Regions from separate parts of the Paenibacillus cucumis (ex Kampfer et al. 2016) genome, predicted to be linked through region 3. Evidence: riboswitches for the same ligand, from Rfam matches in the RefSeq annotation. Region 3 holds a riboswitch; each other region holds the start of a gene.

Region 1 (5,934 bases), on a different contig from region 3:
AGTTGTTCCTGTAACAGTAACGTGATCAAGTGTAACATCTCCATTAGCTACAGATTCAAGAACTTGAAGGTTACCATTGATCTTAGTGTCTTTCAGAATTACACCTTGAGAACCAATCGTGACATTACCAGTTACGTTACCCAAAGTGTATGTGCCTGGAGAAGTAAGGTTTTTGCTGGAAGTTTGTTGACCTCCTCCATTATTTCCACCTGTGTTGTTATTATTTCCATTATCCCCGGTAGAGCTATTGTTGCTACTGTTACCTTTATTGCTGTTTTCAGAAGGCTTCGTTGTTTCTGGTTTTGTGGGGTTAGAGTTGTTTGTATCTTCGTCTGTCTTCGCAGGAATCATAATATTATCATATGTAGACTTATTCATGACAAACTCATAAGCAAGTCTTGCTAATGCTTGTCGATCCGCTACACCCGTTGGATTAAACGTTGTTGTTCCGTCTTTCCGAACAATACCTTTAATAAATCCGGATTGATATGCGAGTGACACAGAATCCTTCGCCCAGTCTGATACTTTATCCAAATCAGCGAGCTGTGGCTTTGTTGTTTGAGTTGGTGCGTTCTTTGTTTCCCAGCCGAATGCTCTTACGAAAAATACAGCCAGTTCCTCTCTCGTAACTTTTTTATCTGGAGAAAACGTATCCTTCGAGGTTCCTTGGGCAATACCAGATTGAACGAGTGCAGATACATAGCCAGAATACCATTTGGATTGCTCCACATCTTTAAAGGAACTAGCTACAGTAGAGTCAGGCTTTAATTGAAGCGCACCCACCATAATCTTTGCCAATTGAGCACGTGTTACTGAATCTGAGGGTTTAAATGTTCCATCCGCAAATCCAGCTAAAATACCTTTTTCAATTAACTTCGTAATTTCTGTTTTGGCATAGGAGTGTTCAACATCCTTAAATGACGTTACAGATGATGGGGCCACTTCCGCCGAGGCTAGCAATTGCATAGAAAACATAGAGGCAATCAATGATGTAGAGAGTACTGCTGACAACTTTCGATTAAACTTTTTCCATTTTAAATTCAAAACTCGACACACTCCTCTTAAACGTCCGTTATTAACACAAAAGTGTAACTTTTGAACTACTCCCCCTTTTATGATCAGTAGGATAATAATACCATGTATATTTATAAAAACAAGATTAATAGACTATCATTTTACATAATAGTTGAAATCATGAATCAAATGGTGCCTATTCTTTCCTAATAATAAATAAAAAAATGTGCTACTCGGAATATTACCGAATAACACACTTGAGTTATCTGTCGTATGATTTTAGGCTCCTGCTCCAAAGCGCTGCCGGTATCCGCATTTGCGGCAAAGTTCTTCTACAGCTTCCCGTTTGGAAAAACCGTATACCAGATTGTTCGCACGCTCTCCATCCACAATATCGGAAAAAGACTTTTCATGGATGTTTCCAAGGTTGATGACACCTTCTCCATCCAAACAGCATGGAACCACGGTTCCATCAACCAGCACAGCTGCCTGACTGCGTAATGCATGACAAAAACCTTTGCCATCATCTTCAGGTGCATCGAGGCTTGGCCATTGGAATTCATGGTCCTGATTCAGGTATACGTTGGGTGCAATTTTCACGCCACTACCCGCAACCACCTTTTCTTCAATACGGAAGTCCAGATTGAATTCCTTTTCCAGCACCTCAAGCGTCTCCCGATTGCGATTCATCTGAGCATTGGTGAAGTTATCCTGAGTCAGATTCCATAGTCTGAACGAGACAATGACGTTATGTTTCACCGCTTCACGAACAAAAGACAAGATGTTATGCAAATATCCGTCACGATCCGTAGAACCTTCATGGCCGTCAAAGCTGTGCAGCGAGAAATTCATCTGTCTCAGTGCAGGTTTGCCCAATAATTTATGCTGTGTCTTTGGCAGTAGCGTACCGTTGGTCGTAATGTTCACTTTAAATCCCTTGGCATGAGCCATATCCAGCAACAGGTCAATTTTGGGATGAAGCAGCGGTTCCCCTTTGACGTGCAGGTAAATATGTTTTGTGTGTGGTTTGATCTGATCCAATATATTATTAAAGACTTCAGGGTCGATGAATCCTTTGGCTCGCTTCGTTTGTGGACAAAAGCTGCATGCCAGATTACAGATACTCGTAATTTCAATATATACTTTCTTGAACGTTTTCAACTCAGGGTCCCCATTCTGCCGGGAGGAACAACGGTCCTGCCCTCATTCGTAGTACGGCCATATGAGCCAATCCCCATTATATCGGGTTCACGAGCTAAGGTAAATCAGAATAGCGGATCAGTAACAAAGTCCAGTGTATTTTTCATCCCCATTTCAAGGCTTAAATCCTCGCCCTATTTACATTAAGTCAAGATGGATATATGCTGAGTACATAACTGCATATCTTGTACATTTGCACTGGGGGAGCCTTGCGGCTGAGACGAATACGACGATTCGGACCCTTTGAACCTGATCTGGATTATACCAGCGGAGGGAAGTGGAGCGGCTTTTATTGGCAGTAGGGGATCTCTATCCTAGATGGGGATCAACTTCAGTTCAAACGTATAGCTCTGCTCATTTCTCCGGAAATGGGTGGGGCTTTTTTGTATTTCAGCCAGTCGTCTCGCTCATAACCATATCCATCATTTGAAAATAAGGAGGTCATTTGGATGTCTTATCTTGAACGTGTACGTTCACTCAATCCTTTGGTTCATAATATTACCAACCTTGTGGTTGCCCCTTTTACCGCAAATGGTCTGCTTGCCCTCGGAGCCTCTCCGTTTATGGCCTATGCTCATGAAGAAGTCGCTGACGTCGCTCGAATGGCTGGCGCGGTGGTTCTGAACATCGGCACATTGGATGAAAAGGTCGTTCAAGCGATACGTCTAGCCGGACAATCAGCCAATGCACATCATGTGCCTGTTGTCCTTGATCCTGTTGGTGCAGGAGCCACGACATATCGCACCGATACGGTACAGATGCTGGTTCGTGAGCTTCGTCTTACCGTATTAAGAGGCAATGTCGCCGAAGTGGCTCATGTCATTGGTGTGCCATGGAATATCAAAGGTGTGGATGCGGGAGTTGGCGAAGGAGACCGGATTGACATTGCCGAGCGGGCAGCGCAACAGCTTGACTGTATTGTCGTTATTACGGGCCAGTACGACATTATTACAGACGGATATCATACTTTCCTCACAAGCAACGGACATGCATTGCTCACCCAAGTTACCGGGGCAGGCTGTCTTCTCAGCTCAGTCATTGGTGCTTTTGCTGCGATTGCCGAGCCGGGGCGCGACATGCTGAACAGCGTGGTGGAAGCCGTCTCAACCTACGGTATAGCTGCCGAACAGGCCGCAGCACGAACGGCTCATCAAGGGCCGGGCAGCTTCCAGATTGAATTGTTAAATCAACTGGCGCAGGTGACACCTTCGCTGTTCTCCGAGCATGCACAAATCCGTCAGATTCGTGGAGGTGTGTGATGAATATTGCTCAAGCGTTAACGATTGCCGGGTCTGATAACGGCGGCGGTGCAGGAATTCAGGCGGATCTCAAAACCTTTCAGGAACTTGGTGTATACGGCATGACGGTCATTACTGCAATCGCCGCTCAGAACACTACAGGGGTTCAAGGCGTGTTTCCGATTGATTACGACGGCATTGCCCAGCAACTTGATTCAACGGGAGTCGACTTTCAGCCGCGTGCCCTCAAGACAGGTATGCTGTATAGTGCCGAGATTATTCGTCTTGTTGCGGCAAAATGTCAGCAATACGACTGGTCAAATCTGGTTATTGATCCCGTGATGGTTGCCAAAGGAGGTGCACCTCTGCTCCAGCAGGAGGCTGTGCAATCACTTGTGGAAGATCTGCTGCCTCTTGCTTTGGTTATCACACCTAACATTCCGGAAGCCGAACTACTTATCGGGAGTTCGATTCGGAACCTGAGTGAGCGCGAGGAAGCCGCAAAGCAATTGGTGCAGATGGGTTCAACATATGCCTTGATTAAAGGAGGACATGATACGGGAAGCGGTACGGTTATCGATGTCCTGTATGACGGGCATTCCTTTCATTATTTGGAGAACCTTCGTGTTATGACACGTCATACCCATGGAACCGGCTGCACGTTCTCTGCTGCCATTACGGCGGAACTGGCGAAGGGTGCCCCTATTCTGGCTGCCGTTACGACCGCGCGAGCATTCATTCAGGCAGCCATTGAAGATGAGCTGGGATTCGGGACCGGGCACGGGCCAACGAATCACTTTGCGTACCAGCACAGACAGCGGGGTGAACGCTGATGCGCAGATGGGATGCGGAAGCGGTCCGCCGCGCGCTACAGTTGTATTTGGTGATGGGTAGCGTCAATACGACGCGAGACCCGGTGGAGGTGCTCCGCCAGGCGATCACTGGCGGCATCACGCTGTTCCAGTTCCGAGAGAAGGGAACTGGTGCCCTGGCAGGCGAAGCCCGCAGAACGCTTGCGCTGCGGCTTCGTGAGGTGTGCGGCCAGCACGGGATACCGTTCATCGTGAACGATGATGTGGAGCTGGCTGTGGCGGTGGAGGCCGACGGTGTACACGTCGGCCAAGACGATGCGGACGCGGCGCTGGTACGCGCCCGCATCGGAGATGGGCGGATGCTTGGCGTATCCGCCCACTCCGCCCTTGAAGCCCGCCGTGCCGTGCAGGCGGGCGCAGACTATCTTGGCGTCGGGCCGATGTACCCGACGCGCTCCAAAGCGGATGCCCACGCTGTGCTGGGCCCCGCCGGGGTTGCGGAACTGCGCGCCGCAGGCATCGCAGTTCCGGTGGTCGGTATCGGCGGCATTACGCCCGATACCGCGGCCGCCGTGATGGCGGCTGGAGCCGACGGCGTAGCCGTCATCTCCGCCATCGCGGGCGCGGCCGATGTGCACGCAGCGACTGCACAGCTCGCTGCGATCACCCGCAGGGAGCAGGCGTAGCCATGCTCCCTGCCCCATTATGCAAAGGTTGCAGCCACTCGGTCTTCAGCCTCTGCATTCTTGTTTTATTCTTCGCCTCCTTTGCCTCGTTCTGCAACCTATACATCTTTTATCCTTATCCTTCCGCAAACTGGTCATCCTCTAGCGCCACATACCTCCTTCTGCATCCTTTAAATCCTTTCGCCTTTCTCACCTTCTTCCCACCTTGCATCACGCACATATCGATCTCATCCCCCTCCCTTCCATCCCAAACATATTTAATATATAAATCATTCCTACTATAAAGCTTCACATTTACAAATCATTATCTTTTAATTACTATGAATATAAAAACATCTCCGAAAAATCACCTATAGAATAAAAGGAAGTGAGTTTATGGATCAGATCGATAGAAACATCCTGTTTCATATGGAAAACCAAGCCAGATTGTCCATGACCGAATTAGGAAAATTGGTGGGGCTTTCACAGCCAGCCGTCACGGAACGTGTAAAACGACTGGAGGAAAGTGGTGTTATTGAAGGGTATCGCACCATCATTAATCCGCAAAAATTAGGAAAACAGAGTACATCCTATCTACTATTTCAGACTAGAGAATGCACTGCTTTCCTTGATTTCTGCCGTATGTCGCCCGAAGTTGTAGAATGTTATCGCGTCAGTGGAGAACATAATTATTTATTGAAAGTCATGACAGATTCTATTGCAGACTTAGAGGCATTCGGAAATCAATGTGACAAATACGGAACCTATACTACACTTATCGCAATGTCCTCGCCTATTGCATCCAAAAACCTAATTGATGAACCCCAGTTCCTGATCTCAAAGGAATCCTAACCATTCATCTTTTCTATTTTAGATATCACCATTTCAAGGTGAACTAGGAAATCCGTGTTTTTTAGAGCACAACGTGATGAGAAGAGCGATAAACAACAATATCACCAAGGAACCCGGCAGGAATCTAGCTCCGCTCCAATGAAGCAGGATAGC
Region 2 (5,934 bases), on a different contig from region 3:
AACAGCGTTACAAACCGCAGTGATGGATGCTGGCGCGGTCATGCACCAGAATGAAAAACAACATGCTGAAGCAGGTTATGATTCTGCCAAGTTTGTTAAAGCGGATAAGGAACTAGCATTGACTACCTTTACCCAAACGATGGCATTAAACATGGGCATACAGGATGACAAGGAAGCTATTCAACATATGTTTGATTATATTCCAGCGATTGTAGTTCTGGATTATGATGGTTATTACATTTTTGCCAAGGAAACCGAGATGACTGGGGAGATGGAAAAGTCTCATAGACATGTGTGGAGTCCCAAAAAACCTTATACATATTCAGATTCAGACGGAAATAGCATTAATTTCACACTTGACGGTTATGTGTATGCTTATGATGCTGGTGCAGGGAAATGGATCGAAGGATTTCAGCAGGAGCTGGCCTCGAATTCCACGATTCCATTGCTTCAGGACTCTACAACTTTTGAACAGGTGCGGCGTAGCCGGATCGTGACCCGAATACAGGAAGAGCTTGCAGACGTAATCAATCGACATAATGAATTTTCCAGGAGAAATGGTGTCGCTTATCTATTCACGATGCCTTTAGTCTCGCAGGAAGATTGGTACAATTCGATCAATGATACGGGTATTATGGCTTTTATACAGGGGATCGCTGTAGGGGGTCAGAAGATTAACAATTATGCCATTGGTGGAGGCCGGCTAGTCAAAAAAACAGCGATCATTGGCGGGATTGATCCCGAAACAGGCATAAAATATCATTATCCTGCCACCTGTAACCCCGGTTTTCGTGCTGAAGAGGTGTTTACAACTGCAAGACAGGCAGCGGCCAGAGGTTATTTCGAATATGATTGCTTCGCGCAAGTGTCATTACTTTCAGAAAAGACTGAACCTGTGCTAGAATAGGGTTTTGGAACGTGAACTAAAAGTAATGTATATAGATAGGAGCAGTCTCATCTTATGAGTTTATTGTCAGTAGAGAACGTCAGTCACAATTTTGGAGACCGTACGTTATTTAAAAATGTTTCGTTTCGTCTGCTTGCTGGAGAACGAGTGGGTCTGGTTGGGGCTAATGGTGCCGGAAAATCAACCCTAATGAATATTCTCACCGGAAAATTGCTTAAGGATAGCGGTAAAGTGGAATGGACGCCAAAAGTTCGATATGGCTATTTGGATCAACATACGAAGTTAACACCAGGCAAGACCATTCGTGATGTGCTTAAAGATGCTTTTTTGCCGCTACTGGAACTGGAGAAGCAAATGATGGCCATTACGGATCAGATGGCTGATGCCGATCCAGACAAACTTGAGCAGTTGCTTGAAGAAATGGGCGATATTCAGGAACAGCTTGAACAGGGCGATTTTTATCTGATTGATGTGAAAGTGGAAGAAATGGCAAACGGTTTGGGATTAAATGCAATTGGCCTTGATCGGGATGTTGCAGCTCTCAGTGGTGGACAACGTACGAAAGTCCTGCTTGCAAAATTGTTGTTGGAGAAACCCACTGCCCTTTTGTTGGATGAGCCGACAAACTATCTGGATGTAGAGCATATTGAGTGGCTAACTAGATATTTGAAAGACTACCCATATGCTTTTCTATTGATTTCCCATGATACAGAGTTCATGAATGAAGTGGTTAATGTCATTTATCATCTGGAATTTGCAAAATTGACGCGTTATGCGGCCAACTATGAGAAATTTCTTGAAATGGCGGATATGCAGAAAGCACAGCATATTGATGCCTATGAGAAGCAACAGGAATACATCAAAAAGCAGGAAGATTTCATTCAACGAAACAAAGCTCGAGCTTCGACCTCTGGTCGAGCGAAAAGCCGGGAAAAACAACTTGGAAAGGTCGAGCGAATTGATCGACCAGACGAAGCAGCAAAACCAACATTTAAGTTCAAGGATGCCCGCGCAAGCAGCAAAACCGTTTTTGAAGGTATTGATTTTGAGATCGGTTATACGTATCCATTACTACCTAAGATGACCATGACGATTGAACGTGGTGAAAAGATCGCGATTGTGGGGTGTAACGGGGTAGGTAAATCAACACTGCTTAAAACAATCTTGGGTAAAATAGCGCCAATAAGCGGAAAAACGTTTCTTGGAGATTATTTGGAGACGGCATACTTTGAACAGGAAGTGCGAGCCGGGAATATTACACCGATCGATGATGTATGGAACGAGTTTTCACATCTAACGCAGAACGAGGTGCGAGGACATCTTGCACGTTGCGGGCTCAAAAATGAGCATATTACGCGTCCGCTTAACATGCTGAGCGGGGGGGAGCAAGCCAAAGTCCGTTTGTGCAAACTATTGATGCGTGAGAGCAACTGGGTCTTGTTTGATGAGCCGACAAACCATCTGGATGTAACGGCGAAGGCTGAGCTACAGCGGGCGCTGAAGGAATATAAAGGAACCGTTTTACTTGTATCGCACGAACCGGATTTTTATGAAGGCTGGGTCACCAAAACGTGGGATGTAGAAGAGTGGTCCGAAAAAGCACGATGACAAAAAAAACCGGTTGTGGTAATATAGGCTACAACTTCATATGAACACTGGGGGGGCCGCACGATGCGGCTGAGATGGAAGAATGCGATTCCGGACCCTTTGCACCTGATCTGGATCATACCAGCGTAGGGAAGTGGCGCGTTTCAGCGAAAACGATAGTAATGATTCTTAACGTAAGAACAGGATTTTATTACATCGTGATGCCAAGCGGTTCAATATCAAATAAACAGTTATAGATTTGACTATCAAACTGTTTAACAGGTATTTGTCAGACGCTTGTGATTGAACTGAACCTTTGTTTATACGCAGCCACTCCCCTACGGGAGTGGCTTTTTTGGTTTTATATTTGTCATTACTACTTCTCCAAGCCTGTAGCTGAAAGGAGCGAGAACGAGATTGCATACCTTGATGTTTGATTATGATGCTCATGAATCAGGTAAAACTTCAACAGACCAGTGGTACAAGCGGACAGATAAATCTGTACCAACCTGTGGACTAGAGCAAGACTTTTTTGAGTTACATGTGATATCTACGAATAAAGCGGAACAGTCAGTCATGTTGAAGGCAGTCAAAGATATTTGGCCTTATGTGCATTACATTCATATCCGGGAAAAGCAACTCTCGCAACAGGAATGTTTTAACTGGGCCAAATTGATGGCAGAAGCGGGTGTTCCAGCTTCCCGCATTGTAATCAACGGTGCGAACCTATATTCGTCAGGCTATTTTTATCAAGGGGTACATTGGAGCCAAGATATGCTGGAAAGGGCAAAAGTAATGGTAAAGCCGGAGAACAAGCATGATTTGAGGCTCCGGTTGGGGATATCGGTGCATTCGTTGCATGAAGCGAGAATTGCCGAAGAGTATGGCGCGGATTACCTTTTTTTCGGGCATGTGTACGCAAGTGCAAGCAAACCGGATTCTGTAGCGAGGGGATTAGATGCGTTATCGGAAGTGTGCTCCAGTGTCAAGGTGCCTGTTATTGCAATTGGGGGGATTCAGCCAGATAACATTCGGGCCGTCAGGTCTGCGGGAGCCAGGGGTGCTGCTGTGATCTCAAGTGTGTTAAAACATGCAAACCCTGCTCATGCTGCTGCGCTTCTTAAACAGGCTGTGGAAGCGGTGAAGTGAATGTTTCTCGATCAAAAAGTTGGAAATGACGCCAACCTAATAAGATCGGAATGTTGTTCAAACAAGGAGATGACAAAATGGTACAGAGAGGACCGAGTCAACCCGAGGAAGTGATCGACTCATCGTGTGAACAAGATAAGTTTAAGCGGCTACCGCTATCCGAAACTTCAACTAAGAAACCAGAAACCTTTCATGCAGAAACAATCATTGTGGGCGGTGGAGTCATAGGCTGTGCGATTGCTTTTGAACTGGCATCCCGAGGTCAGGAAGTACTGCTTGTTGAGCAGTCGGAGATTGCTAGCGGAGCTTCATGTGCAGCTGCCGGCATGCTGGCAGCAGATAGTGAGGATTTTGCTCATCCACTCATGGCACAAGCCGCATATGACAGTAGGGAATTACTTCATAAGCACAAAGAGCAAATATCCGCTTTAACAGGTATGGATCTTGGCTTACGGCGCAACGGATTTATCACACCGTTTCGTTCATACGGTGATCTAAGTAAATACAAGGATAGACGAAATACCACTTCCGGAGTGCAGCAACTTTGGTGGGATCGAAGCACAGTGCAACGAGAAGCGTTGTGGTTGAATCGGGATACGTACGGCGCTTATTACCGATCATTGGAGAGCGAAGTGTTGCCCGTGTCATTGACAAGAGCTTATGCGAGGTCAGCTGAAATGATGGGTGCCCGCATTTTGGAAGGAGTTCAAGATGTTCAGCTGATCGTAGATAAGCATGGTGTTCAAGGGATTAAAACGGCTAAGGGAGAGATGTGTTGCAAACATATTATCATAGCTGCTGGTTTACACGGGGAGCAACTCATGCATCAAGTGGGGATCGTTTTGCCTTCAAGTCCGGTGAAAGGTGAAATTATGGCCGTTCGGTTTACTACAGATCAGGCTGGAGGCAGACCCGATCGCACGGTATATGCAGAAGATGTCTATATTGTTCCGAAAGCAAACGGAGAGGTATGGATCGGAGCAACCAGTTTGCCAGGAAGAAAAGATCACAGTGTATCGGCAAATAGTATGCAACGATTGATTGGAGCGGCAAGTTATTGGGTTCCGGGAATCAAGGAGGCGGACTTTGTGCGGGCATGGGCAGGTATAAGACCTTCCACCCCTGATGGGCTGCCGTATATAGGCAAATGTGAAGGGATTTCAGGCTTGTATGCAGCGTATGGACATTTTCGTAATGGGATATTGCTTAGTGCAATAACAGGTCGCTGGATCGCAGACATGGTAGAGGGCAAGAGTGCCGAAGAGATCGGGATCGAAGCATTTTCGCCTGAACGATTGAACAGAAAGGGGGTTATGTCGTGAACATTATCGTGAACGGCCAAAAGATGGAGGTTGACGACGGGTTAAATCGTGTCGACAAATTACTGCAATCATTTAACTTACAAGTGAAAACCGTGGTGGTTGAGTTGAATCGCAATATTTTGACCAAAGATCACCATGGAACAACAACACTAAGAGAAGGAGATCGGATTGAGATTGTTCATTTCGTCGGAGGCGGCTAAGCAAAGTGATTCACAGGCGTGGTTGAATCTTGTTGATTGAGTAGTTGGTAGTTGAAACTTGCTAAAACCTAGGAGGTTGAATGATGTTAACGATTGGTAAATATTTGTTTGAGTCAAGGTTGTTGCTTGGAACAGGCAAGTTCAGCGATATGGAAGTACAGAGTCAGGCTGTGGAAGCTTCAGGTACCCAGGTGCTGACCTTTGCTGTACGTCGTCTGAATCTGGAGGAGGCGGGCAAGCAACACTTTCTGGATACGCTGGATCTGAGCAAATACACATTGCTACCCAATACGGCGGGTGCTTCGACTGCGGAAGAAGCCGTAAGGATCGCTGAGCTTGCGCGAGCTTCGGGGCTTTGTGATATGATAAAAGTCGAAGTCATCGGAGACGGAGTAACGTTACTCCCTGATCCGCTTGAAACGTACAAGGCCTGTAGCATTTTGCTCGAAAAAGGATTCACCGTGTTGCCCTATATTTCGGACGACGTTATTTTAGCTAAACGGCTTCAATTGCTTGGTGTACATGCAGTCATGCCTGGAGCTTCGCCAATTGGAGCAGGTAGAGGGATCATTAACCCTTATAATCTCGAAATCATCATAGAGCAAGCGGCAGTGCCTGTTATTGTAGATGCAGGGTTACGCTCTCCCAAAGATGCCGCTTATGCCATGGAACTTGGGGCGGATGGTGTATTGCTTAACACAGCCGTATCTGGATCAGATGATCCGGTTGCCATGGCAAAAGCGATGCGGCTCGGGGTCGAAGCGGGCAG
Region 3 (5,934 bases):
CCGGTAACATCCTGTTTATGGTCCGCGCCTTCCACCGTCGCCAGCACCTGATAGGATGTAGTCTCCCCCACATTCATCTTCTGCGGACTGCTACCTGAAATCTCAATTGAAATGACATCACCTGACGCTGCCCAAACTGACGTAGGCAATACAACCGTAAGTGCGATAATTAGAGCAAGCATACCTCGTAACGACCATTTGATTCGACTCTTGTCCATGTCCAGTCTCATTCTCCCATCATCCAACCGTTTAATTTATTTTTCGCCTAATATTTTACTATCTACTATACTTTATATCGGACATTGGATGGTTAAAGTTAAATGACAAAGTGCAATGAGAGCCATTTCCACTTCAACATCTACGAAGGTACGCTCAGAAGATGAGATGGTCTTACTGATGAGAACGGCCTGCAATCGTTTTGAAAAAGGCATTGCAATCCGGAAAAATCGAAATTATTAACGAGTTTGAATGGAAGCTGCGTTAAAAATACAGGTGAACTATGGAGCGTATACAAACACCAGAAATACAGAAAAAAAATTCAATGGGCTATTGATCATATGTTTGAATAAAGAGGAACCCGATAAGGGCTCCTCTTTATTTGCTTCTTTCATTTCATTAAGTTGAAACCACTGTATTTCTTCTATTCACCCTGCTCATGCTCTGGCAAAATCAGGCGTTCGGCCCCGCCCATATATGGACGCAAAGCTTCCGGAATATAAATGCTGCCATCTGCCTGCTGATGGTTTTCCAGCAGTGGGATCAAAATGCGCGGTGAAGCTACGGCAGTATTGTTGAGCGTATGGCAGTAGACCAACTTGCCCTCCTCATCACGGCAGCGAATGTTCGAACGCCGAGCCTGAAAATCATGCAAATTCGACGACGAATGAGTTTCCCCATATGCTTCGCGGCTTGGCATCCATGTTTCGATGTCATACTGTTTGTACGTTTTCTGAGACATATCTCCCGTACATACCGCCACTACACGATAGGGCAATTCAAGCCGTTGCAGCAATTCCTCTGCATGTCCCGTAATCTCCTGTAACATCCGTTCCGATTCCGCCGCATCCGGCGCACACAGGATGACCTGTTCTACTTTGGCAAATTGGTGTACACGGTACAAGCCCCGTACATCCCGTCCTCCCGAGCCTACTTCACTACGGAAACATGTCGATATTGCGGCCAGCTTTACGGGCTCTTTCACATCAATCACTTCATCCGCATAATAAGAAACCAGCGGTACTTCCGATGTGCCGACCAGCCATTTGTTCTCTCCTTGCAATTCATATACCTGATCCCTACCTGTCGGGAAAAATCCGGTGTTTACCAGTGTATCCTCCCTGACCATGAGTGGAACCTCCAGCGGGGTGAATCCCTGCTTCAGCAACAGGTCCAGTGCAAGTTGCTGTACCGCCCGGTGTAACAACAGACCTGCCCCCTTCAATACATAGCTTCGCGTTCCACCGATCTTCACGCCGCGCGGAATGTCGATCAGTTCGTGCATCTCTCCCAGCTCGACATGATCTCTGGCCTCGTAGTCAAACACAGGTAGCTCTCCCACTCGCCGTAGCTCTACATTATCTTCATCCGACAAGCCCACAGGCGTATCTGGCGACACGATATTAGGCAACAGCCATTGCAGTCTGGTCACTTCCTCCTGGATTACCGCCAGCTTGGCTTCCTCTTGCTCCAGCTGTTCATTCAATTGTTTAACCTGTGCCCGCATCTTCTCCGCTTGCTCACGCTCACCCGACTGCATGAGCTTCCCGATCTCAGCCGATAGTGTATTACGCTGACGACGCGATTCTTCTGTTTGCTGCAAAAGTACCTTGCGCTCGTCATCCCGCTGTAGTAACACAGCAATATCCACCTTGATCTTTTTCCCGTCTGCCGCCGCCTGAACCTCTTCTGCATGTGCACGAACCCACTTCATGTCTAACATGATCACCGTCTCCTTTGGCTAAAAAAATACAAAGAGCGCCCTCATCCCTTGGGACGAGGAGCGCTCTGCTCGCGGTGCCACCCAACTTGCCAAATCAGTTCAAATCTCCTGATCAGCCTCTTGGTCCGCGATAACGGGCGGTTCCGGTTAACTTGGGATAATTTCAATTCGCTCCCTGGCGAAAACGCCTCTGAGTTGGATTCTCTTCAACGGCATGATCCGATCTGTAATTGTGTTTCTCAGTATATACGAAGACAGAACAACATTGCAACTCATATATGCCCGTTTACGTATCTTTCCAAAGCTGGATCAAGTACAATTGAAATAACTTCTAAAACAACAAGGGGTGAATTTATGTTTTTCTTCATCATCTTTCTGTTGATTAGTTTATTCGGACTCGTCTTTGGAATCAGAGCCCTGCTCATACCGAATTCCTGGCCTTTCAACCGGAATAAAGACGAGTTAATACTTTCCGACATCATACGTATTAAATTCAGAGGTATTTTCCTTCTTGCAATTAGTATCGTCATGGCTTTAGCTTCCATTAAACAATTAGTCGAGTAACCGTTTTTCAAATATATATGAGTTGTCCTATATAACAGTTCAGACTATGGTAAATTAAGCTGTCGAGGGGAGAAGATATTGCATGAATATGGACCCAAACCATCTGAATTCATCCGAGGGCGAAGCCGCCAAACAAAGAGCAGATGAACTTGCCCGCCAAGCCCAGCGAGGTTCATGGTTGAGCGGAGTTTTCACTACCATCATTATTGCCGCTGTGGTTATTGGTATTTTGTTTTGGATCGCTTACGCTAGAACTTCTTAAACCACAGGATTGCCCAGGAAATACTTTTGTTATGATGGATAACGATACGATGATTTAAACCGACGCAACGGCTGCTGGTTCCTTGAACAACTTGCCAAATACATAACGCACTAGCGGCCCGAGTACAATCAACTGATAAGGCAATGCCAGACCGAAGTTACGTACAATCGTATGAAGATACGCATTGATTACGGAATCTCCTTCTAGCTGACCTGCAGTATAGGCTGTAATGATGCCATATAAAGACATGAGCAAAACCATGCCGATTACCATGAAAAAGGACATCGTAACTAAACCTTTAATTTTACTCGACCTCGCAAATGAGAAGGAAAATGTGATTTTTCTCGCTATCGGTCCCACGATGAACGACTCCACCAAAAAGGCGATGGCAAAACAGATTACAAATTGGAGCAATAGCTGCGGCACGGACATCTGACTTAACATCCCCGTATGCCATAGATTGAAGGTCATCATCACTACGACCATTCCTGTACACATCATAAGTCCAAAAATCACTTGTTGTTTCTTGCTTACTGGCAATACACTCATCCTTTCTGTAACTTGGATCATTATAGACAATCGGGCTACACTCACATAAGTGAACATTCTGTGAACGATTTACCGACTAGACACACTCCCGTCACTGGCCTATAATTACACCTAGTAATGCCCGTAACTTCATAGTTTCCCAGGGGAGTCGGAATTGGCCGGCTGAGAGTGTATCCCATCAAGATACTAACCCTTAGACCTGATCTGGATCATGCCAGCGTAGGAATCGGAGTATATTGCAACGGCACAGCTATAAGCTGAACGCCACTCTCTCACGCCTGCACGCGTCCCAGATTACGGGGCGCTTTTTTTGTTTTCTTTTGACAAGCAGAAACAGAAAAATGACGTTATTCGGATAACCCGCACGTATAAATCCGTCGATTTATGCAAAGGGATTGGATATGAAGCCAAGGAGTACCCCCGTGCCATCCGGCCGGACATACCGAAGGAGAGAAACACGATGAAATGGCGTAAAACGATGGGAATGTTACTCATGTGTGTGCTACTCGTTACCGTAGCTGCATGTGGTGGCAAAGAAGCCGCTCCAACAGAGCAGCAAGGTGCGACAGGTTCGGACCAAACCAACCAGGGGAGCGGTACTGCACGGAAAGATGTAAAGGTCGTGCTCGACTGGACTCCAAATACGAATCATACCGGTCTGTATGCAGCGGTGGACCAAGGTTTTTATAAAGCAGCAGGTTTAAATGTGGAGATTGTACAGCCAGGAGCCGGCGGTGCGGATACGATGGTTGCCTCGGGTGAGGTACCGTTTGGCGTCAGTTATCAGGAAAGTGTAACTCAGGCGCGTACGCAGGACGTTCCCCTTGTGTCGATTGCCGCAGTTATTCAGCATAATACATCCGGTTTTGCCGCTCCAGTGGATCGTAAGATCAAATCACCCAAAGACTTTGAAGGTAAAACTTACGGCGGCTGGGGTTCCCCGGTGGAAGAAGCGGTGATGCAATCCATTATGGAGGGCGAAGGTGCTGACGTATCCAAAGTCAAAAAGATTAACATGGGCGATGCCGACTTCTTCACAGCTGTGAAACGGGACATCGACTTTGCGTGGATTTTCTATGCCTGGACAGGAATTGAGGCTGAATTACGCGGGGAACCGATTGACATGTTATATGTGAAGGATTATGCCAAAGCGCTGGACTATTACACCCCTGTACTCGTGACCAATGAACAGACGATTCAGAAAGACCCTGAACTGGTGAGAGCTTTCCTGAAGGCCACTTCTGAAGGATATCAATATGCGATTGATCACCCTGAAGAAGCAGCGAACATTTTGATCAAAGCTGTTCCCGACCTGGACAAAGAATTAGTACTCGCAAGTCAAAAGTGGCTCAGCCCGAAATACAAAGATGATGCCCCTCGCTGGGGTGAACAAAAGGAAGAGGTGTGGAAGAACTACACCGACTGGATGTTCAGCAAGAAACTGCTGGATAAAGAGATTGATGTAACGAAAGCATACACCAACGAATTTTTACCACAGTAATATTAAATCTAAATGTAACCATGAACTTTGATATTTACACGTTTTGAACGAAGAGGACAGGAAAAACTTGAAGAAGCGAAGCGATCACTTATAGGGCTTTCTATGGAAAGCTACCTCAGAAGTACGCTTTCTCTTGAATTTTTTCCACAGCTTAATGGATAAGTTGAATTTTTTGTACACAAGAAACGGAGAGGACAGAACCCTTCTAAAGAAGCGAAGCAGTCACCCGCATCCCCGAATTTACTCGTCTTGATAATTTAAACTATTTATTTACACCATAACGGAAAGGACAGAAAAAACCTGAAAAAGCGGAGCGGTCGCCTTTATCACCGGATTTTCCCCTTTGGAAAAGGGAATCAAAAAAATCTGGGGATAACAGGGATTGGAAGGTTATTCTGTCATTGAAGTGTCCGTGTAGACATTGAAATATTTTTATAAGATGAATTTAAAAATTCGGGGATAACAGCGATCTAGGGAGGGAACTGCAATCGGAGTGGTATAGAGTACAACGACCATATCTACTTATCCACCCACACCCGAAAGGAGCATTAATCTCTCATGGCAAGTACATTACTCAGTATTCAGGTTATTCCCAAAACACCGAACGGCGAGAACTCCTATCCATACGTAGACCGTGCCATCGAAGTGATTCAGCAATCCGGCCTGAAATATCAGGTCAATGCGCTAGATACCACCATGGAAGGCGAACTGGATGAACTGCTGGAGGTTGTTCGCAAAATGCACGAGGTGCTTGTGGAAGCCGGTAGTCCAAGTATCATCTCCCAGATCAAAATCGCACATAGCCCGGACGGATTCAGCATGGATACACTGACGGAGAAATATCGCTAATGTTTACCTATTTCAGAAGTGTATGGCCGCCCCTTGTGGCGGTTATTCTCTTTATTGCGATATGGCAAGGGGCCGTCTCCCTATTCCACATTGAGAAATGGATGTTGCCCGCCCCGTCCGATATCGCTCGCGAAGCAGCGTCTCAGGCTGACCGATTGGGTATGCACGCCTCTGCAACGATTCAGCTAACCCTTATCGGATTTGTCGCCGGGACAGCGGTCGGTCTGTTCATTGCGATGGTGCTGCATCTGATCCCTTTTCTGAAGTCAG
Region 4 (5,934 bases), on a different contig from region 3:
ATTTCTTCAAAATGAGTGTACAAAAAGTTCTCCTGATGATGTGCCAGGCACCACGCCGCCATAATTGACCCGCCTCTAGACACTATTCCCGTCATCCGTTTCGCTGTCATCGGAATATATCGGAGCAACACACCCGCATGAATTGTAAAATAGTCCACGCCCTGCTCCGCCTGTTCAATCAGCGTATCCCGGTACAACTCCCAAGTGAGGGCCTCCGCCTCGCCATTTACCTTCTCCAGTGCCTGATAGAGCGGCACCGTACCAATCGGCACTGGGGAGTTACGGATGATCCATTCCCGTGTGGTATGAATGTCTTTGCCTGTGGAGAGATCCATTACCGTATCCGATCCCCAGCGAACAGCCCAGGTCATCTTCTCCACCTCCTCCTCGATAGAGGAAGATACAGCGGAATTACCTATGTTGGCGTTGATCTTCACGTGAAAATGACGCCCAATCAGCATCGGCTCACTCTCCGGGTGATTGATGTTGGATGGAAGAATAGCCCGGCCGCTCGCCAGCTCCTGCCGCACGAATTCAGGCTCTACGCCTTCACGAATAGCGGCGTACTCCATCTCGGGCGTAATCAAGCCCTGCCTTGCATAATGCATCTGTGTGACAGAGCGTCCAGCCTGAGCACGTAGCGGTTGACCGCGGAATCCCGGGTACTCCTCTGCCCCGGCTCTCCGTCCTCCCGCCTTCAATCCGTTATCCTCCGGCTTCACTGCGCGGCCCTCATATGCTTCAACGTCACCGCGCTCCATAATCCAGTGATTTCGGAGCGCAGGTAATCCCTTCCGAATATCCATCTGGAATTCGGGATCGGTCATCGGGCCGCTCGTATCGTAGACACGCAGCGGCTCATTATGCTCCACCCCTTGGGGAGTATTCGTATCATGAAGGGCAATTTCACGCTCCGGTACAGCAATGTCCGGTCGTGAGCCCTGAATGTAGACTTTGCGGCTGCCCGGGAAGGGTTGTACCCCTCCAGCCGCTCCGGTTTTCTTTTCCACCGGATGACCATCGCGCCCTGTTTCCTCTATTCCCATCTGTTGCCCTGTTTGGTTACCTGTATTCATGTCTCCTGTTTCCTCCTCTGTGATCTTCATTTGCCCATATCGTCCACCAATGTGACAGCTTTGACTTACCACACCTGTCTGGAAAAAGCAGAGCACAGAAGCACAGCAGGATTGACCCTGCATAAGCAGCTAGAATGATCCAAAAGACAACTTTTATGTACAATCAGCATGAGCACGAAACACGAGATCACTTCTCTTAGAAGTCCAGGCATATATGCCGCAATTATTGTGCTGTCACTTCCAAGGTGAAATACAACAACTGAATCTCTGCTTGCCGCTGTAAATAAAAAAAGCCGGTTCCGAAGGAACCGACTAATGTCCATCACCATACACGCAACAAGGGCCACCTGCTGCAATACAGCATGGATCCCGGGTTAACGTCTGTGGTGTCTGTGGTCATATGGCCGATTACTTCCCTACGCTGGTATGATCCAGATCAGGTGCAAAGGGTCCGGGATCTCATGCGATCCCGTCTCAGTCCGGACAATTCGGACTCCCCCAGTAACGTAAACGTATTGCGACAATCAAGCCGCTGTTCAACTTAAAATATGACATTCAACCGACCCCGCTGGGTCGTCCATTACAGAGTAGCGTAATCTGGGCTTAAATTCAACCTTAATATTCCAGAGAGGAAATTCCCTTCGAGCAAAACTTCATGCAAGAGCCTTCCCCTATGGCAACATAAGTCCCATTTGTACAGCTGCTTCTTTCAACACAGGCGCGTACTCATGTAATGTCTCTTGCGAGAGCCTGCTAACAGGTCCAGACACGGAAAGCGCTGCTGCAATGTTGCCTCTGCGATCCATAATTGGCACAGACACAGCGGCAGCTCCCGGCTCGCGTTCCTCATAGCTGGTTGCGTAGCCACTCACTCGAATGTCTTCCATTTGTGCCAGATAGACGGCCGGATCGATAAATACTGGCCATTCCGGGCCGTTCATCAGTTCCTCCCGATCCTCATCAGCGGCAAAAGCCATTAATACTTTGCTGGAGGCTCCTACGGAAAGCGGCAGTCTGACCCCTACAGGTGCAACCCGCCGAATCGCCTGATCACTCTGCACAGCCTGAATCCGAATCCGTTCACCGCCGTCACGAAGGTAGAGACTTACGGTTTCGCCCAAGCGATCACGCAGCCTCTCCATTGCAGGTAACAGCAAAATTGCAGGATCGTCACTACGTGACATATGCGCTGACAGCTCCCAGATCCGAATACCTAGCCGATACTTTTCGGTTGCCGCATCACGTATTACGAACCCCCGATCCTCCAGTGTAGCCATCAATCGATGTACCGTACTTTTGTGCAAACCGATCTGACTAGCAATTTCAGTGAGTCCAAGATCACTGCGCGTGGTAAAACATAATAATATATCCAGCGCCCGTTCTACAGCCCGGACGGTTAACTTGCGGTCTTCCATGGCATGATGCCCTCCTCATGTTTCATCACATGAAACTTGGTTACATAAATTATATGAGAAACGGTCTCATCTGTAAACCAAAAAGAACCGTTTTGAAGATGATCTGAAAACAAAAAAATGAACAAGGATATCCAATTGGCACATCGTAATCTCCTGTAATTTACACACTATGGAATTGTTACCTCTACATCTTAAGAACTATATAACAATTGCGTAACAAATACCTCCAATCAATTGACTTTGACTATATCGGGACATACGATAAAGATAGAAACGAATTTAGATAAAATATCAAAAGCGTGACTTTAGCATTAGGATGCCATTGTCATGAATACGTGCTAAAAAGTACCTATATGCTATTTTCATATCGTTATGATCTTGTCCTTGTCCATATTAATCCTCAACCGAAACTCAAAGGAGGGGCGTGCATGTATCCGACATCCCAGAGCGAAGCCCCGCTGCATACCAAAGTGTCCGATCTGCCCTCTTCGTTGTCACCGAGGCTGATTCGGTTCAAACATATTGTCGTAGCGTTGCTGCTCTCCGTTGTATTTTTTCTGTTGTTTTGTTTTATTGCCTTACACGGTTATATTGCTTGGGTGCTCTCCAACCCTACGGTCGCACCGGTGTTTTCGAACCCGATGCAGGCCAAAAACATGAAATATGAGGACATTACATTCCCTGCGGCCGACGGTAGCAGAACCATGCAAGGCTGGTATATCCCTGCGAATACCGATACGGGCAAAACCATCATCTTCAGCCACGGTTATGGAGCCAATCGGGAGGAAACCTGGGTGCCTATGTATGACCTCGCCCATTACGCGCACCAGCTCGGGTTTAATGTGGTGATGTTCGATTACGGCTTTGCCTCTCAGGTCAACCGAGCGGTAGCAACAGGTGGTAAAGCTGAGTCTCAGCAATTGCTGGGAGCTATTCAGTTTGCTAAACAGCGCGGAGCACAGGAGCTGGTCGTCTGGGGATTTTCCATGGGAGCAGGCACGGCTCTGCAAACCGGACTGCTAACCAAAGAAGTGGATGCCATGATTCTGGACAGTACATTCCTGCTGGAGCCGGATACGCTGTACCACAACATTCATAATCAGATCAATCTGCCGCGTCAGCCTACGCTCGAGATTATGAAGTTGCTCTTCCCGATCTTGAACGGTACCGGCTTGCAGCAAATCCCGTATCAGGAAGTGAAGAAAAAGGACTATCCGTTCCCAATCTTCTTTATTCATGGTACAGAAGATGAGAAGGCCCCTTATCCGATTGCCGAACAACTTGCCGCTAATCAGACGAATCCTTATTCAGAAGAATGGATTGTACAAGGCGCGCATCATGAACTGATCTTCCGGGAGCATCCGAAGGAATATCTACGCCGTGTGTCGATTTTCCTTAGTCATGTGACGAAAACAAGCAGTGAGGATGTGCAACAAAACCGGCAGGAATAAGCTAATTTCGTCCGTAGTCCTGTTATGTTATCTTGTTAGCTGGCAGAAATCTGCAGGTAACGAGCGATTAGGAATATGCTTTTCACCAATCCAAATGATATACAGCATTTCGATGTGTTTAGAGCCCTCCGGGGCTCTTTTTTTATACACATAGGACAATGCGTCCCAAGAATACACTGTTGAGACAGAGCAAAGGTAATTGGACGAAGAGCGGATTCGAAAAATAATCTGAAAGATTGGAGGTATAACGCATATGAACTGCGATGGATACGGTCATCTGCTTCCTCTACGGACGCTGGAAGAAATCCGTTTCTGGAAAGAGCAAGAGAAAGAACATACGCTCATCATTCGCACACTGGTTCCTGACCTTGAGCCCTCCTACGTTAAACTTCTGGAAGAATGGGAAGCAGCCTTTGCGAACAGTGAGCGAGTGGCGAATCAGTTGATAAAACAGCTGTTGCCTGCAACCCAGCCGCCTGCCCCCTATATCATGCGAAGTATCGATCAACTCGTCCAGACAGCAAAACATCAGTCCAAAGAGTTTATCAAGCAGCTTTATATTATGCTGGAGCGCAGTGCAGCGGTGCGTGCGGTCCCACTTGCTCAAACCTTCATCTTGCATATCATCCGCGAATCAGAATATTTCCTGGGGGTATTAGAAACCCTGAGCCAGCCCGGCATTTTGCGTGAAACAGAACCACCCTCATCGATGTTGCTAGAGAATGCACTACACAACATTAAATCCAAAGTTGCCCAAGACACGCGTCTAGAAGCAACGGAATTACAAGCATCTTTAGCCGGGCAAACCAATACCAATACCAGTATATCCCCTTCGGCTTCCGCGCAGGTGCAATCGTCGTCACTCCAACCATCAACGGCTGGGACGGCTCCTGCCGAAACGCTGCCTGCATCTGCCCCGGTAAGAGAAAAGCCGGTTCCTATTGGCGGACACACGTTACCTCCCCTCCCTTACGCGTATAATGCGCTGGAACCGCACATTGACGAGCTGACAATGCGCATTCATCATGACAAGCACCATCAGTCCTATGTGGACGGTTTGAACGTTGCGGAGAAGAAACTCGCCGAATCCCGGAAAAAGAATAATTTTGAGCTCATCAAACATTGGGAGCGTGAGCTAGCTTTTAATGGAGCAGGACATTATCTGCATACCATCTTCTGGACCATTATGAACCCAGCAGGCGGCGGCAAGCCTACCGGAATGCTTGCAGAGCAGATCAAACGTGATTTTGGCAGCTATGAAGCATTCAAAAATCAATTTACCGAGGCAGCTAACAAGGTGGAAGGTAGCGGGTGGGCAATGCTGGTCTGGAGTCCGCGAGCACATCGTTTGGAAATTTTGCAGGCTGAAAAACATCAAAATCTGTCCCAATCGGATATCGTTCCACTCCTGCCACTAGATGTATGGGAACATGCCTACTATCTCAAGCATCAAAACGAACGCAAAAAGTACATCGAAGACTGGTGGAATGTCGTCTACTGGCCCGCTGTCGCTGAACGGTACGAAACCGCGCGCAAGCTCCTATGGCCACCTTACTAAGGTAATCTGGTTCCAGCAAACATAAAAAGAGATATCTCCAGTCAAAGACTGAAAGATATCTCTTTGAAACGTGCTGGTCGTCAATCCTTTATGGATGCGGCCTGAATCGCTTGGTAAGCCCAATGGGTATCAGGTACGTCCGACCAGGATTTTAGCGCTGTTGCTGCAGGTTGAAGACCAATCAATTTATTAATCATAGTCACTGCTTCAGCACGCGATACCAGTTTCTCAGGACGGAAGGTACCATCCGTATATCCTGTAAGAACTCCTGCAGCATCAAGCCGAGCGATCGCTTCCTGTGCCCAGTGTTGCTTCACATCCGTGAATGCAGTTGTTGCTTCGGATGTCACTGCTTGTTCAGCTTTCAGCAAATGTTGTAATACGCTCGCCATCTCTGCTCGTGTAATTCCTTGCCCCGGTTTGAAGCTACCGTC

The links. A riboswitch is a leader RNA that binds a small molecule or an ion and turns the genes downstream of it on or off. The one in region 3 is predicted to bind thiamine pyrophosphate.
Region 1: it holds a riboswitch for thiamine pyrophosphate, as region 3 does, so the genes downstream of both, thiM (hydroxyethylthiazole kinase) here and H7T88_RS24870 (ABC transporter substrate-binding protein) in region 3, are expected to answer to the same signal.
Region 2: it holds a riboswitch for thiamine pyrophosphate, as region 3 does, so the genes downstream of both, H7T88_RS16650 (thiamine phosphate synthase) here and H7T88_RS24870 (ABC transporter substrate-binding protein) in region 3, are expected to answer to the same signal.
Region 4: it holds a riboswitch for thiamine pyrophosphate, as region 3 does, so the genes downstream of both, thiC (phosphomethylpyrimidine synthase ThiC) here and H7T88_RS24870 (ABC transporter substrate-binding protein) in region 3, are expected to answer to the same signal.

What each region holds. Positions count from the first base shown of each region.
Region 1 covers NZ_JACLIC010000024.1:239,072-245,005, forward strand. Annotated here, with positions in the region: gene H7T88_RS16240 (S-layer homology domain-containing protein) at 1-1,044, opposite strand, end outside; gene H7T88_RS16245 (radical SAM/SPASM domain-containing protein) at 1,294-2,175, opposite strand; TPP riboswitch at 2,405-2,507, shown strand; gene thiM (hydroxyethylthiazole kinase) at 2,664-3,473, shown strand; gene thiD (bifunctional hydroxymethylpyrimidine kinase/phosphomethylpyrimidine kinase) at 3,473-4,285, shown strand; gene thiE (thiamine phosphate synthase) at 4,285-4,950, shown strand; gene H7T88_RS16265 (Lrp/AsnC family transcriptional regulator) at 5,326-5,781, shown strand; partial or broken gene H7T88_RS16270 (MFS transporter) at 5,815-5,934, opposite strand, start outside.
Region 2 covers NZ_JACLIC010000025.1:82,726-88,659, forward strand. Annotated here, with positions in the region: gene H7T88_RS16640 (hypothetical protein) at 1-907, shown strand, start outside; gene H7T88_RS16645 (ABC-F family ATP-binding cassette domain-containing protein) at 962-2,515, shown strand; TPP riboswitch at 2,555-2,664, shown strand; gene H7T88_RS16650 (thiamine phosphate synthase) at 2,924-3,643, shown strand; gene thiO (glycine oxidase ThiO) at 3,721-4,965, shown strand; gene thiS (sulfur carrier protein ThiS) at 4,962-5,165, shown strand; gene H7T88_RS16665 (thiazole synthase) at 5,249-5,934, shown strand, end outside.
Region 3 covers NZ_JACLIC010000045.1:99,631-105,564, reverse strand. Annotated here, with positions in the region: gene H7T88_RS24890 (Ig-like domain-containing protein) at 1-218, opposite strand, end outside; gene serS (serine--tRNA ligase) at 641-1,939, opposite strand; gene H7T88_RS24880 (hypothetical protein) at 2,586-2,765, shown strand; gene H7T88_RS24875 (DUF2798 domain-containing protein) at 2,820-3,305, opposite strand; TPP riboswitch at 3,446-3,558, shown strand; gene H7T88_RS24870 (ABC transporter substrate-binding protein) at 3,775-4,815, shown strand; gene H7T88_RS24865 (MTH1187 family thiamine-binding protein) at 5,374-5,664, shown strand; gene H7T88_RS24860 (ABC transporter permease) at 5,664-5,934, shown strand, end outside.
Region 4 covers NZ_JACLIC010000051.1:62,412-68,345, forward strand. Annotated here, with positions in the region: gene thiC (phosphomethylpyrimidine synthase ThiC) at 1-1,046, opposite strand, end outside; TPP riboswitch at 1,473-1,586, opposite strand; gene H7T88_RS27000 (IclR family transcriptional regulator) at 1,748-2,491, opposite strand; gene H7T88_RS27005 (alpha/beta hydrolase) at 2,920-3,942, shown strand; gene H7T88_RS27010 (Fe-Mn family superoxide dismutase) at 4,196-5,500, shown strand; gene H7T88_RS27015 (S-layer homology domain-containing protein) at 5,581-5,934, opposite strand, start outside.